2 regions of the Variovorax sp. MPBD4-3 genome follow, and region 1 is predicted to be linked to the other one. Evidence: riboswitches for the same ligand, from Rfam matches in the RefSeq annotation. Region 1 holds a riboswitch; the other holds the start of a gene.
The links. Region 1 has a riboswitch for glycine ahead of gcvT (glycine cleavage system aminomethyltransferase GcvT). Riboswitches for the same ligand answer to the same signal wherever they lie in the genome.
Positions count from the first base shown of each region.

Region 2: another riboswitch for glycine. It lies ahead of AC1RVW_RS12450 (D-amino acid dehydrogenase); the one in region 1 lies ahead of gcvT (glycine cleavage system aminomethyltransferase GcvT).

Region 1 is NZ_JBXASW010000021.1:18,468-23,819, reverse strand. Features, by position in the region: gene AC1RVW_RS14910 (hypothetical protein) at 1-220, shown strand, start outside; gene AC1RVW_RS14905 (hypothetical protein) at 217-777, shown strand; gene AC1RVW_RS14900 (PaaI family thioesterase) at 777-1,289, shown strand; gene AC1RVW_RS14895 (alkene reductase) at 1,304-2,428, shown strand; glycine riboswitch at 2,482-2,572, shown strand; glycine riboswitch at 2,585-2,697, shown strand; gene gcvT (glycine cleavage system aminomethyltransferase GcvT) at 2,743-3,915, shown strand; gene gcvH (glycine cleavage system protein GcvH) at 3,979-4,350, shown strand; gene gcvP (aminomethyl-transferring glycine dehydrogenase) at 4,399-5,352, shown strand, end outside.
Region 2 is NZ_JBXASW010000016.1:36,728-42,079, reverse strand. Features, by position in the region: gene AC1RVW_RS12460 (PhaM family polyhydroxyalkanoate granule multifunctional regulatory protein) at 1-518, shown strand, start outside; gene AC1RVW_RS12455 (FIST signal transduction protein) at 564-1,844, shown strand; gene AC1RVW_RS12450 (D-amino acid dehydrogenase) at 1,863-3,164, opposite strand; glycine riboswitch at 3,258-3,365, opposite strand; glycine riboswitch at 3,383-3,486, opposite strand; gene rfbB (dTDP-glucose 4,6-dehydratase) at 3,612-4,682, shown strand; gene rfbD (dTDP-4-dehydrorhamnose reductase) at 4,679-5,352, shown strand, end outside.

The sequences.
Region 1 (5,352 bases):
TCGGCCTGCGACCGAAGATCAGCTGATCAGCCGAGACAACCAGGGCCGGGTGAGTACAGCGGGCTCGCCCGGCTTCGACGAAAACCTCACGAGTGTCGCCAGGGTCGTGGGTGTAAGCGCCCAGGAGGTCGTCGACATCCTCCTTCATACATCACGCGTCTATTCGAAGGTCGCGCCCGACGACCGGGTTCTCGCGCCCTATCCGTTGATGAGGGAATGAACACAAGAATTTCTGGATTGCAAATGCTGCCTCCTCATCCCCGATCTTTCTTCCTTGCAGGCGTCATGCAAGGCGCGCGCGGCGGACGCGATCTCGCGGACCAGTCGTACCGCCCGGCGATCGCAAGAGCCATCCGACGCCACTTTCCGAATGCCGTGGTGCACGACCCCGCCGAACGAATGTGGGACAACCTGCAAACCTCCCGCGAACGCATTCGCGAGGCGCACACCGCCTTGCTCCAGACGCCCAAGGTAGCCAGGTCCAACCTGGACCCTGCGCTGCTGGAGTTGACGCAAATATTCCACCGGCAGACGGCGATGGCGGGTAACTGCGATGTCTGCGTCGTCTTCCTACCGAACAACGAGCCAAGCATGGGAACAGCCGCGGAGATGTTGACAGCCCACAACGCTGGACGGTTCGTGGTCGCGATTACCGGCATGCGGCAGAACCTGGCTGTGCTCGCCTGCTCCCAACTGATCGTCGAAAGCATGGAGACGTTCGAAAACTGGCTTTCGACGCTTGCAGTTTCACCCACGACGAAGGAAGGAGCCACCTGATGGTTGATGTTGAACTGTTGGTACGCGAGAGCGAGCGACCGGCGGAATTCCCCGGCCTCGATATCAAGACGAAATACCGCAAGGTATTGAATGAAGTGGTGGACGGCACCGATATCGCACCGATCCCGATTGCGACGATCGGCCTTCCTTTTGCCACGCCATGCGCTGCGAGCTGGGAGTACGGACGGCTCTCCGGTGTCTACACGCCACCTTCGCATGCCGCGATGCCTACCGGCAACATCTTTGGCGGATACCTCACGGGCCTGGTTGACCAGTGGGCCGGACTCGCTACTTACTCGGTCATACCCGATCGACTGCAAGTGCTCACCGTCAACATGAACATAGACTTCAAGGCCCCAGCCGTGATTACGGAAACCCGGCTGCAGGCCAGCGTGACGGCATTGACGGAAAGAAAAGCCATCGTTCAGGTGTTCGCCTGGCAGGCTGACATCCTTCTCTTCGAGGCGAACGTGGTCGAGGTCCTGGCGCCCTGGCGCGTCAAGCCAGCCTGAGGCTGGGGATCACAATGAATCGGACATCGCCACTTCTGCGCCCGATCACGATATCGGGCACCCTTTTGAACAACCGCGTCTTCATGGCGCCGATGACGCGCATGCGGGCCAACGGCACGGAATGTCCGACACTGCTGACCGCCAGGTACTACGCACAGAGGGCAACCGCCGGTTTGATCGTCACCGAGGCCACGCAGGTCTGCGCCCAAGGCAAGGGCTACTTCGGCACACCGGGTATCTACACCAATGCGCAGGAAGGTGCGTGGAGCCGCGTGGTGAAAGCGGTGCACGAAGCGGGCGGCCGAATTGCAATGCAACTCTGGCACGTGGGCCGCATCTCGCACAGCCTGAACCAGCCGGACGGCGCGCAGCCGGTCGCTCCTTCAGCCGTCGCCACACGACGCTCGAAGGTAAGCGTCTTCAAGAACGGGCGACTCCAGGAAGTACCCTGCGAGCCAGCAAGGGAGCTTTCAGGCGATGAAATTTCCGTGATCGTCTCGCAGTACGCGGCAGCGGCCGAACGTGCAAAGCGGGCAGGCTTTGACTTTGTCGAAATTCATGCGGCCAACGGCTATCTGATCAACCAGTTTCTTTCCACGAATACCAACCTTCGGACAGACCAATACGGCGGCTCTCTTGAAAATCGGGCCCGCTTCCTGGAAGAAATCGTCGATGCAGTCTCTCTTGTCATCGGCGCAGGCAGGGTCGGAGTTCGCATATCGCCCAATGGGGTATTCAACGATATCGCCGACAGCGAAGCCGAACAAATGGCCTGTTTGCTAGCCCACAGCCTCAACGCCAAGGGGATCGCGTATCTGCACGTCGCAGAACCCGACTGGGCGGGCGGCGTTGCATTGACTGCAGCATTCCGACAGGGGCTACGCGAAAGATTCAGGAATTGCCTGGTTTTTTGCGGAAATTTCGACCAGAAATCAGGGGAGGAATTGCTGGCGCAAAAAGTTGCGGATGCGATGGCGTTTGGTCGTCTGTACATCGCGAATCCGGATCTGGTGACTCGCTTTGCCAGCGGCGCCAAGCTGAATGTGGCCGACCCATCGACTTTCTATTTCGGCAACACCAAGGGGTATACCGACTATCCGTCATTGGGAAGCGCCGAGGCCACAACGGCAACCGCTTGACCAGAGCGGCCGGCCGATAGTCCTTGGAACACGCCCTAGCCGATCAACTACACTCTCGAAGGTCAGGAGAGAGCCCCGCCAGCCGGGGCCGCCGAAGGCGCAGGGGTTTCCCGAACGCTCAGGCAAAAGGACTGACAAGGCGCCGGCGAACACCGGCGTTTCCTTGCTGGAGAGAGGCCGCCGTACCGCAAACGGCGCAGCGGCCCACCGAAGGAGCAAACCCCGATCGTGGGGCGAATCTCTCAGGTAAAGCGGACAGCAGGGGTGGCCCATGGCTTGCGTCATGGATTTTGTCTGCCCCTTTGGAGTGCCCCGTGGCCGCTTCCTCCGCACCCGCTACCGAACTTCTCAAGACGCCGCTGCACGCCCTTCACGTGGAGCTCGGCGCCCGCATGGTGCCATTCGCCGGCTATTCCATGCCGGTGCAGTACCCCGCCGGCCTCATGGCCGAACACAAGCACACGCGCGATGCGGCCGGCCTGTTCGACATCTCCCACATGGGCCAGCTGCGCCTGGTCGGCCCCGACGCCGCGGCCGCCTTCGAAACCCTGATGCCCGTCGACGTGATCGACCTGCCCGCCGGCAAGCAGCGCTACGGCCTGCTGCTGAACGACGAGGGCGGCATCCTCGACGACCTGATGTTCTTCAACGAAGGCCACGGCTCGCTCTTCGTGATCGTCAACGGCGCCTGCAAGGTGGCCGACATCGCCCACATCCAGCAGAAGATCGGCTCCCGCTGCGAAGTGCAGCCCTTGCCCGACCACGCCCTGCTCGCGCTGCAGGGCCCCAAGGCCGCGGCCACGCTGGCGCGGCTGTCGCCCGGCATCGAGCGCTTCGTGTTCATGACGGGCGGCGCGGTGCAGATCGGCGGCATTGCCGCCTTCGTCACCCGCAGCGGCTACACCGGCGAAGACGGCTTCGAGATCTCGGTAGCCGCCAAGGATGCCGAGCCGCTGGCCCGCCTGCTGCTGGCCCAGCCCGAGGTCAAGCCCATCGGCCTGGGCGCGCGCAATTCGCTGCGGCTCGAAGCCGGCCTGTGCCTGTACGGCAACGACATCGACACCACCACCACGCCGGTCGAGGCTTCGCTCAACTGGGCGATGCAGAAGGTGCGCCGCGCGGGCGGCGCGCGCGAAGGCGGCTTCCCCGGCGCCGCGAAGATCCTCGCGCAGCTTGCCGCCGCCACGGCAGGCACCGCCGGCCACACCGACCACGACACGCTGAAGCGCAAGCGCGTGGGCCTCGTGGCGCTGGAGCGCATTCCGGTGCGCGACGGCACGGTGCTGCAGTCATTCGAAGGCCAGGACATCGGCATCGTCACCAGCGGCCTGCTCGGCCCCACGGCCGACCGCTGCATCGCCATGGGCTACGTGGCCACCGCCTTCGCAGAGCCCGGCACCCGCGTGCAGGCCATCGTGCGCGGCAAGCCGGTGCCGATGGAAGTCTCGACCATGCCTTTCGTGCCGACCCGCTATTACCGCGGCTGAAAGCGGCAGACCCGGCTAGGCTCTGCACCCCGATTCATTTTTTCCACGAGGAGTTTTCTCACCATGAGCATCAAGTACACCAAGGACCACGAATGGGTGTCGGCCGAAGGCGACGCAGCCACCGTCGGCATCACCTTGCACGCGCAGGACGCGCTGGGCGACGTGGTGTTCGTCGACCTGCCCGAAGTCGGCAAGACCTTCGCGCAGGGCGAAGTTGCCGGCGTCGTCGAGTCGGTCAAGGCGGCAGCCGACGTTTTCATGCCCGTGTCGGGCGAGATCACCGAAGTCAACGAAGCCCTGCGCGCCGACCCCTCGCTGGCCAACAGCGACCCGCTGGCCGCCGGCTGGTTCTTCAAGGTCAAGCTGAGCGAGCCCGCGCAGCTCGACGCCCTGCTGGACGCCGCCAGCTACGACAAGTTCGCGGCCGAGTCCTGATCGCCTGATTTTTCTTCCGAGCCCCCTTCTTCCCGAGCCCCCACCGCCATGCCGATTCCCGCCCTTCCCTCTTTGCAAGAACTAGAGAATGCCGAAGAATTTCTCGCCCGCCACATCGGCATCGATGCGGCGGACGAGGCGCGCATGCTGCCGGTGATCGGCTCGGAAACGCGCTCGGAGCTCATCGACGGCATCGTGCCCGCGGCCATCCGCCGGGCGCGGCCGATGCGGCTGCCGGCCCCCGTGACCGAAGCCGACGCGCTGGCCGAACTGAAGGCGATGGCCTCGAAGAACAAGGTGTTCAGGAACTTCATCGGCCAGGGCTACTACGGCACGCACACGCCGGGCGTCATCCTGCGCAACATCCTCGAGAACCCCGCCTGGTACACCGCCTACACGCCCTACCAGGCAGAGATCTCGCAGGGCCGCATGGAAGCCCTGCTCAATTTCCAGACGATGGTGTGCGACCTCACGGGCATGGCCATCGCCAATGCGTCGATGCTCGACGAAGCCACGGCCGCCGCCGAAGCCATGACGCTCGCCAAGCGCAGCGTTAAAGCCAAGAGCAACGTGTTCCTGGTGTCGGGCGACTGCCATCCGCAGACCATCGAAGTCATCAAGACGCGCGCCGCGCCGCTGGGCATCGAAGTGAAGGTGAGCACGGTGTCGGAAACGCTGCCGCACCTGATGGCGAGCGGCGCCTTCTTCGGCGTGCTCGCGCAGTACCCGGCCACCACCGGCCACGTGCACGACCTGCGCCCGCTCGCGGGCCATGCGCACCAGTGCGACGCCGCCTTCATCGTGGCGGCCGACCTGCTGGCGCTGACGCTGCTGGTCGCGCCCGGCGAGTTCGACGCCGACATCGTCTGCGGCACCACGCAGCGCTTCGGCATGCCGCTGTGCAACGGCGGCCCGCACGCCGCCTACCTGGCCTGCCGCGACGAGTTCAAGCGCTCGCTGCCGGGCCGCCTGGTGGGCGTGAGCGTCGACACGCACGGCCAG
Region 2 (5,352 bases), on a different contig from region 1:
TGCAGAAGATGACGCTGTCGACGCTGCGCGGCATGAACGTGCGCATGGAAGACATCGCCAGCGCGTTCACCAAGCAGGCTGCTGCCATGGCCCCGGCGCCCGCGGCAGCAGCCTCGGCAGCCCCGGTCGAGCCGGAGCCCGAGGAGGTCGAGGAAGAAGACGAGCTGCCCGAGGAAGAGGAAGCGCAGGCGCCGCAGAAAACGAAGACGCGCGCGCGTCCGGCCGCCGCGAAATCGAAGGCCGGCGAGGGCGCCGGCGTGATCGATCCCATGCAGTGGTGGGGCTCGCTCACCGAGCAGTTCCAGCAGATCGCCAGCTCGGCGCTGCAGGACGCCGCGCAGCTGAAGGTGCCGGCCATGGCCCAGCCGCTGGCCGACGCGGTCGGCAAGGCGATGGGCGGCAAGCCGGCGGCAACCAAGGCCCGCAAGCCCGTTGCCGCGGCAAAGAAGGCGGCGGCTCCGGCCGCCAGGAAAAAGACGTCGACCGCCGCGCGCAAGCGAACCTCCAGCCGGCGCTGACGTCATACCCATACATTTTTTGGAAAGAACGGGTTGGCACGCATCATGAAACTGTTTCCCTCCGGTCATGCCACCCATCCGCAATGGCGCATGGCGGCCGGCCTCGTGCTGGCCCAGTTGCGCGCACAGATGGCATTGCCCGACTACGCGCCGTCGCCGACGCTCGGGCTGCTCTACATCACCGACCACTACGCCGCCGAGGCGCAGGACATCCTCGACCACCTGAGCGCCGAACTGCCCGAGGTGACCGACTGGTCGGGCACCGTCGGCATCGGCGTGGCGGCCAACAACGCCGAATACTTCGACGAGCCCGGCATGACGCTGATGCTCTGCGCGCTGCCGAGCGACCAGTACCGGGTGTTCTCCGGCGTCGCGCCGCTGGGCAACTCCGAAATGAGCGGCTTCGAGGCCCACACCGCGCTGGTGCACGCCGACCCGGCCACGCCCGACCTGACCGAGCTGATCGCCGAGATGGCGGGCCGCACCGACACCGGCTACCTGTTCGGCGGGCTCTCGTCGGGCCGTGGCGGCGCGCTTCAGTTCGCGGTCGGCGGCAACGGCAACATCCGCGGCCATGGGGCGGCGGGCGGTGTGTTCTCGGGCGGCCTGTCGGGCGTGGTGTTCGGCGACGGCGTGCGGCTGGTGTCGCGCGTCACGCAGGGCTGCCAGCCGCTGCGCTCGGGCGCGGTGCGCAAGCGCGAGATCACCGAGGCCGACGGCAACCTGCTGCTCAGGCTCGACGGCGAACCGGCCCTGGACGTGCTGCTGGCCGACCTGCAGGTGTCGCTGGAGAGGCCGCAGGAAGCCATCGACGCCGTGCGCAACACGCTGGTCGGGCTGGCCGACGCGGGCAGCGACGGCATCCGCCGCACCGGCGACCTGGGCGCCGACGTGCTGGTGCGCCACATCATCGGGCTCGACCCGACGCGGCGCGGCATCGCGATTGCCGACACGGCCGAAGCCGGCATGCGGCTGACCTTCTGCCGCCGCAATGCGCAGGCGGCGCGGGCCGACCTGATGCGCATCTGCGCCGAGATCCGCGAAGAGCTGGAGCCCGAAGAGCAGACGCTGGCCACCGCGCGCGCCGTGGCTGCCGGCGAGGCCGAGGCGGCGCCGCATCCGGCGCGGCGCATCGCGGGTGCGGTGTACGTGAGCTGTTCCGGGCGTGGCGGCCCGCATTTCGGCGCGCCGGGCGCCGAGTTGCAGATCGTGCGGCACGCGCTGGGCGACGTGCCGCTGGTCGGGTTCTTCGCCGCCGGGGAGATCGCGCGGCACCACCTGTATGGCTATACGGGGGTGTTGACGGTGTTCACGTCCAACGACTGAACACCTTTCAGCCTCGGATCATGCCGGCTGCAGCATGCGTGGCTGCGGCGCCGGCATCCCCGTGAACGCGAAATCCACCTCCGGTGCGAGCCCGCTCACGATACGCGCGATCGACTTGCCGGAGCCGCAGGCATGCGTCCAGCCGAGCGTGCCGTGGCCGGTGTTGAGGAACAGGTTGGCGAGCTTCGTCTTGCCGATCAGCGGCACGTTGCTTGGCGTGGCGGGGCGCAGGCCGGTCCAGAACTGGGCCTGCGTGGTGTCGCCGGCGCCGGGGAACAGCTCTTCGACACGGCGCACGATGGCTTCGCAGCGCACGCGGTTCAGGTCGCGGTCGTAGCCGTTGAGCTCCGCCGTGCCGGCGATGCGCAAGCGGTCGCCGGATTCCGAGGTGTAGCGTGAGAACACGAGCTTGAATTCGTCGTCGGTCAGCGAGACCTGATGCGCTTTGGAGGCGTCCTTGACGGGCAGCGTGACCGAATAGCCCTTGGCCGGATAGATCGGCAGGCGGATGCCCAGCGGCGCCGCGAGCAGCGGGCTCAGCGAGCCCATCGCCATCACGAAGGCGTCGCCGCGAATGCGCTGGAAGCGGCCTTCGGCATCGGTGACCTCCACGTGGTCGATGCTGCCGCCGGCCTCGCGCAGGGCGGTGACGGTGTGGCTCATCAGGAATTTCACGCCGGCTTCGGCCGCGAGCCGGGAGAGTTCGCGCGCGAAGCGGTTGGCATCGCCGGATTCGTCCTCGGCTGTGTAGGTCGCGCCGGCCAGCTTGGGGCGGATGTGGGCGAGGGCGGGCTCGATCTTCACGGCCTCGTCTGCCGAGATGACCTGGCGTTCGCATCCCAGGGCGCGCATCTGCTCGGCGGGCGCGAGGGCGCCGTCGAATTCCTTCTGCGTCGTATAGAAGTGGAGGATGCCCTGGGTTCGCTGGTCGTAGGCGATGCCGGTGTCGCGGCGCAACTGTTGCAACATCGAGCGGCTGTATGTGCCAAGACGCACGATCTGCTCGATGTTGTGGCGGGTGCGCGCCGGCGTGCATTCGCGCAGGAACTGCAGGCCCCACAGCCACTGGCGCATGTCGGCGCGGATGCGGAACAGCAGCGGGGCGTCTTCCTTGCCCAGCCATTGCAGCACCTTGAGCGGCGCGCTGGGGTTGGCCCAGGGTTCGGCATGGCTGACGGAAATCTGCCCGCCATTGGCGAAGCTGGTTTCGGCGGCCGGGGTGGCCTGCCGGTCGATCACGGTCACTTCGTGGCCGAGTTGCTGGAGGTAGTAAGCCGAGGTCACGCCGAGCAGGCCGGCGCCAAGAACGATCACGCGCATTTCAAGTACCTTTGAGGTGCTGCGCTTGAACGGCGGGCGAGGGTGAATACTATTGAATTAATAGCAAGCAACCGGACGACCGCTGTCCAAGTTGCCGCTCCCCCTGTCCTCGGTACCTGAGAGATTCATTCGTTGCGCCATTGCAACGAATTTGCTCCTTCGGTGCGCCACGTGAAGTGGCGTCTCTCCAGACGGCGTTTCAGTTGATGCAGTACTGACCCCTTGCCGAAATCCAAGACTTCGTCGGGCCGACCTGAGCGTTTATGGGAGTTTGCGCCTTCGGTAGGGCCACCGGGGTGGCCCGCTCTCCTGCGGTATCGCGAACGATTGTAAACACGCCGAGGGCAGAACGGTAACGTCTTGTGTTTCCGCCAATTGGCCCAATGGGATAATCGAACGTTAATGTTCATTGCGACACGGCGATGACTTTCAACTTCAGGGGACCCCATGATCTTGGTTACCGGCGGCGCTGGCTTCATTGGCGCCAATTTCGTACTCGACTGGATCGCGAGCAGCGACGAGCCTGTCGTGAACCTCGACAAGCTGACCTACGCCGGCAACCTCGAGACGCTCGCATCGCTCAAGAACAACCCACGGCACATCTTCGTGCAGGGCGACATCGGCGACAGCGCCCTGGTCGACCGCCTGCTGGCCGAGCACAAGCCGCGCGCCGTGGTCAACTTTGCCGCTGAATCGCATGTGGACCGCTCGATCCACGGCCCCGAAGACTTCGTGCAGACCAACGTGCTCGGCACCTTCCGCCTGCTCGAATCGGTGCGCGGCTACTGGAGCGCGCTGCCGGCCGACCAGAAAACGGCCTTCCGTTTCCTGCATGTGTCGACAGACGAGGTCTACGGCTCGCTTTCGAAGACCGACCCGGCCTTCACCGAAGAGAACAAGTACGAGCCCAACAGCCCGTACTCGGCCAGCAAGGCCGCCAGCGACCACCTCGTGCGCGCCTGGCACCACACCTACGGCCTGCCGGTGCTCACCACCAACTGCTCCAACAACTACGGCCCGTTCCACTTCCCCGAGAAGCTCATCCCGCTGATGATCGTCAACGCGCTGGCCGGCAAGCCGCTGCCCGTGTACGGCGACGGCATGCAGGTGCGCGACTGGCTCTACGTGAAGGACCACTGCAGCGCCATCCGCCGCGTGCTCGAGGCCGGCAAACTGGGCGAGACCTACAACGTGGGCGGCTGGAACGAGAAGCCGAACATCGAGATCGTCAATACCGTGTGCGCGCTGCTGGACGAGCTGCGCCCCAAGGCAGACGGCAAGCCCTACAAGGAGCAGATCACCTACGTCACCGACCGCCCCGGCCACGACCGCCGCTACGCCATCGACGCACGCAAGCTCGAAGCCGAACTCGGCTGGAAGCCCGCCGAGACCTTCGACACCGGCATCCGCAAGACCGTCGAGTGGTACCTCGCGAACAGCGAGTGGGTGCGCAACGTGCAAAGCGGCGCCTACCGCGAGTGGGTCGAGAAGCAATACGACGCAAAGGCCGCGGCATGAAGCTGCTGCTGCTGGGCAAGGGCGGACAGGTCGGCTGGGAACTGCAACGCAGCCTTGCGCCGCTGGGCGAACTGGTGGCGCTCGACTTCGACAGCACCGATTTCCACGCCGACTTCAGCAGGCCGGAGCAATTGGCCGAGACGGTGCTGAAGGTCCGCCCCGACGTGATCGTGAATGCCGCAGCACACACGGCCGTCGACAAGGCCGAGAGCGAACCCGAATTCGCGCGCAAGCTCAACGCCACGTCGCCCGGCGTGGTGGCCGAAGCCGCCCAGCAGATCGGCGCGCTGATGGTGCACTACTCGACCGACTACGTCTTCGATGGCAGCGGCAGCAAGCCCTGGAAGGAAGACGACGCGACCGGCCCGCTCAGCGTGTACGGCCAGACCAAGCTCGAAGGCGAGCAACTGGTGGCGCAGCACTGCCCGCGCCACCTGATCTTCCGCACAAGCTGGGTGTACGCGGCACGCGGCGGCAACTTCGCCAAGACCATGCTGCGCCTGGCCAAGGAGCGCGACAAGCTGACCGTCATCGACGACCAGTTCGGTGCGCCCACTGGTGCCGAGCTGCTGGCCGACGTGACGGCCCATGCCATCCGCGCCACGCTGCAGGATCCGGCCAAGGCCGGGCTCTATCACGCGATTGCGGGCGGTGAAACGACATGGCACGG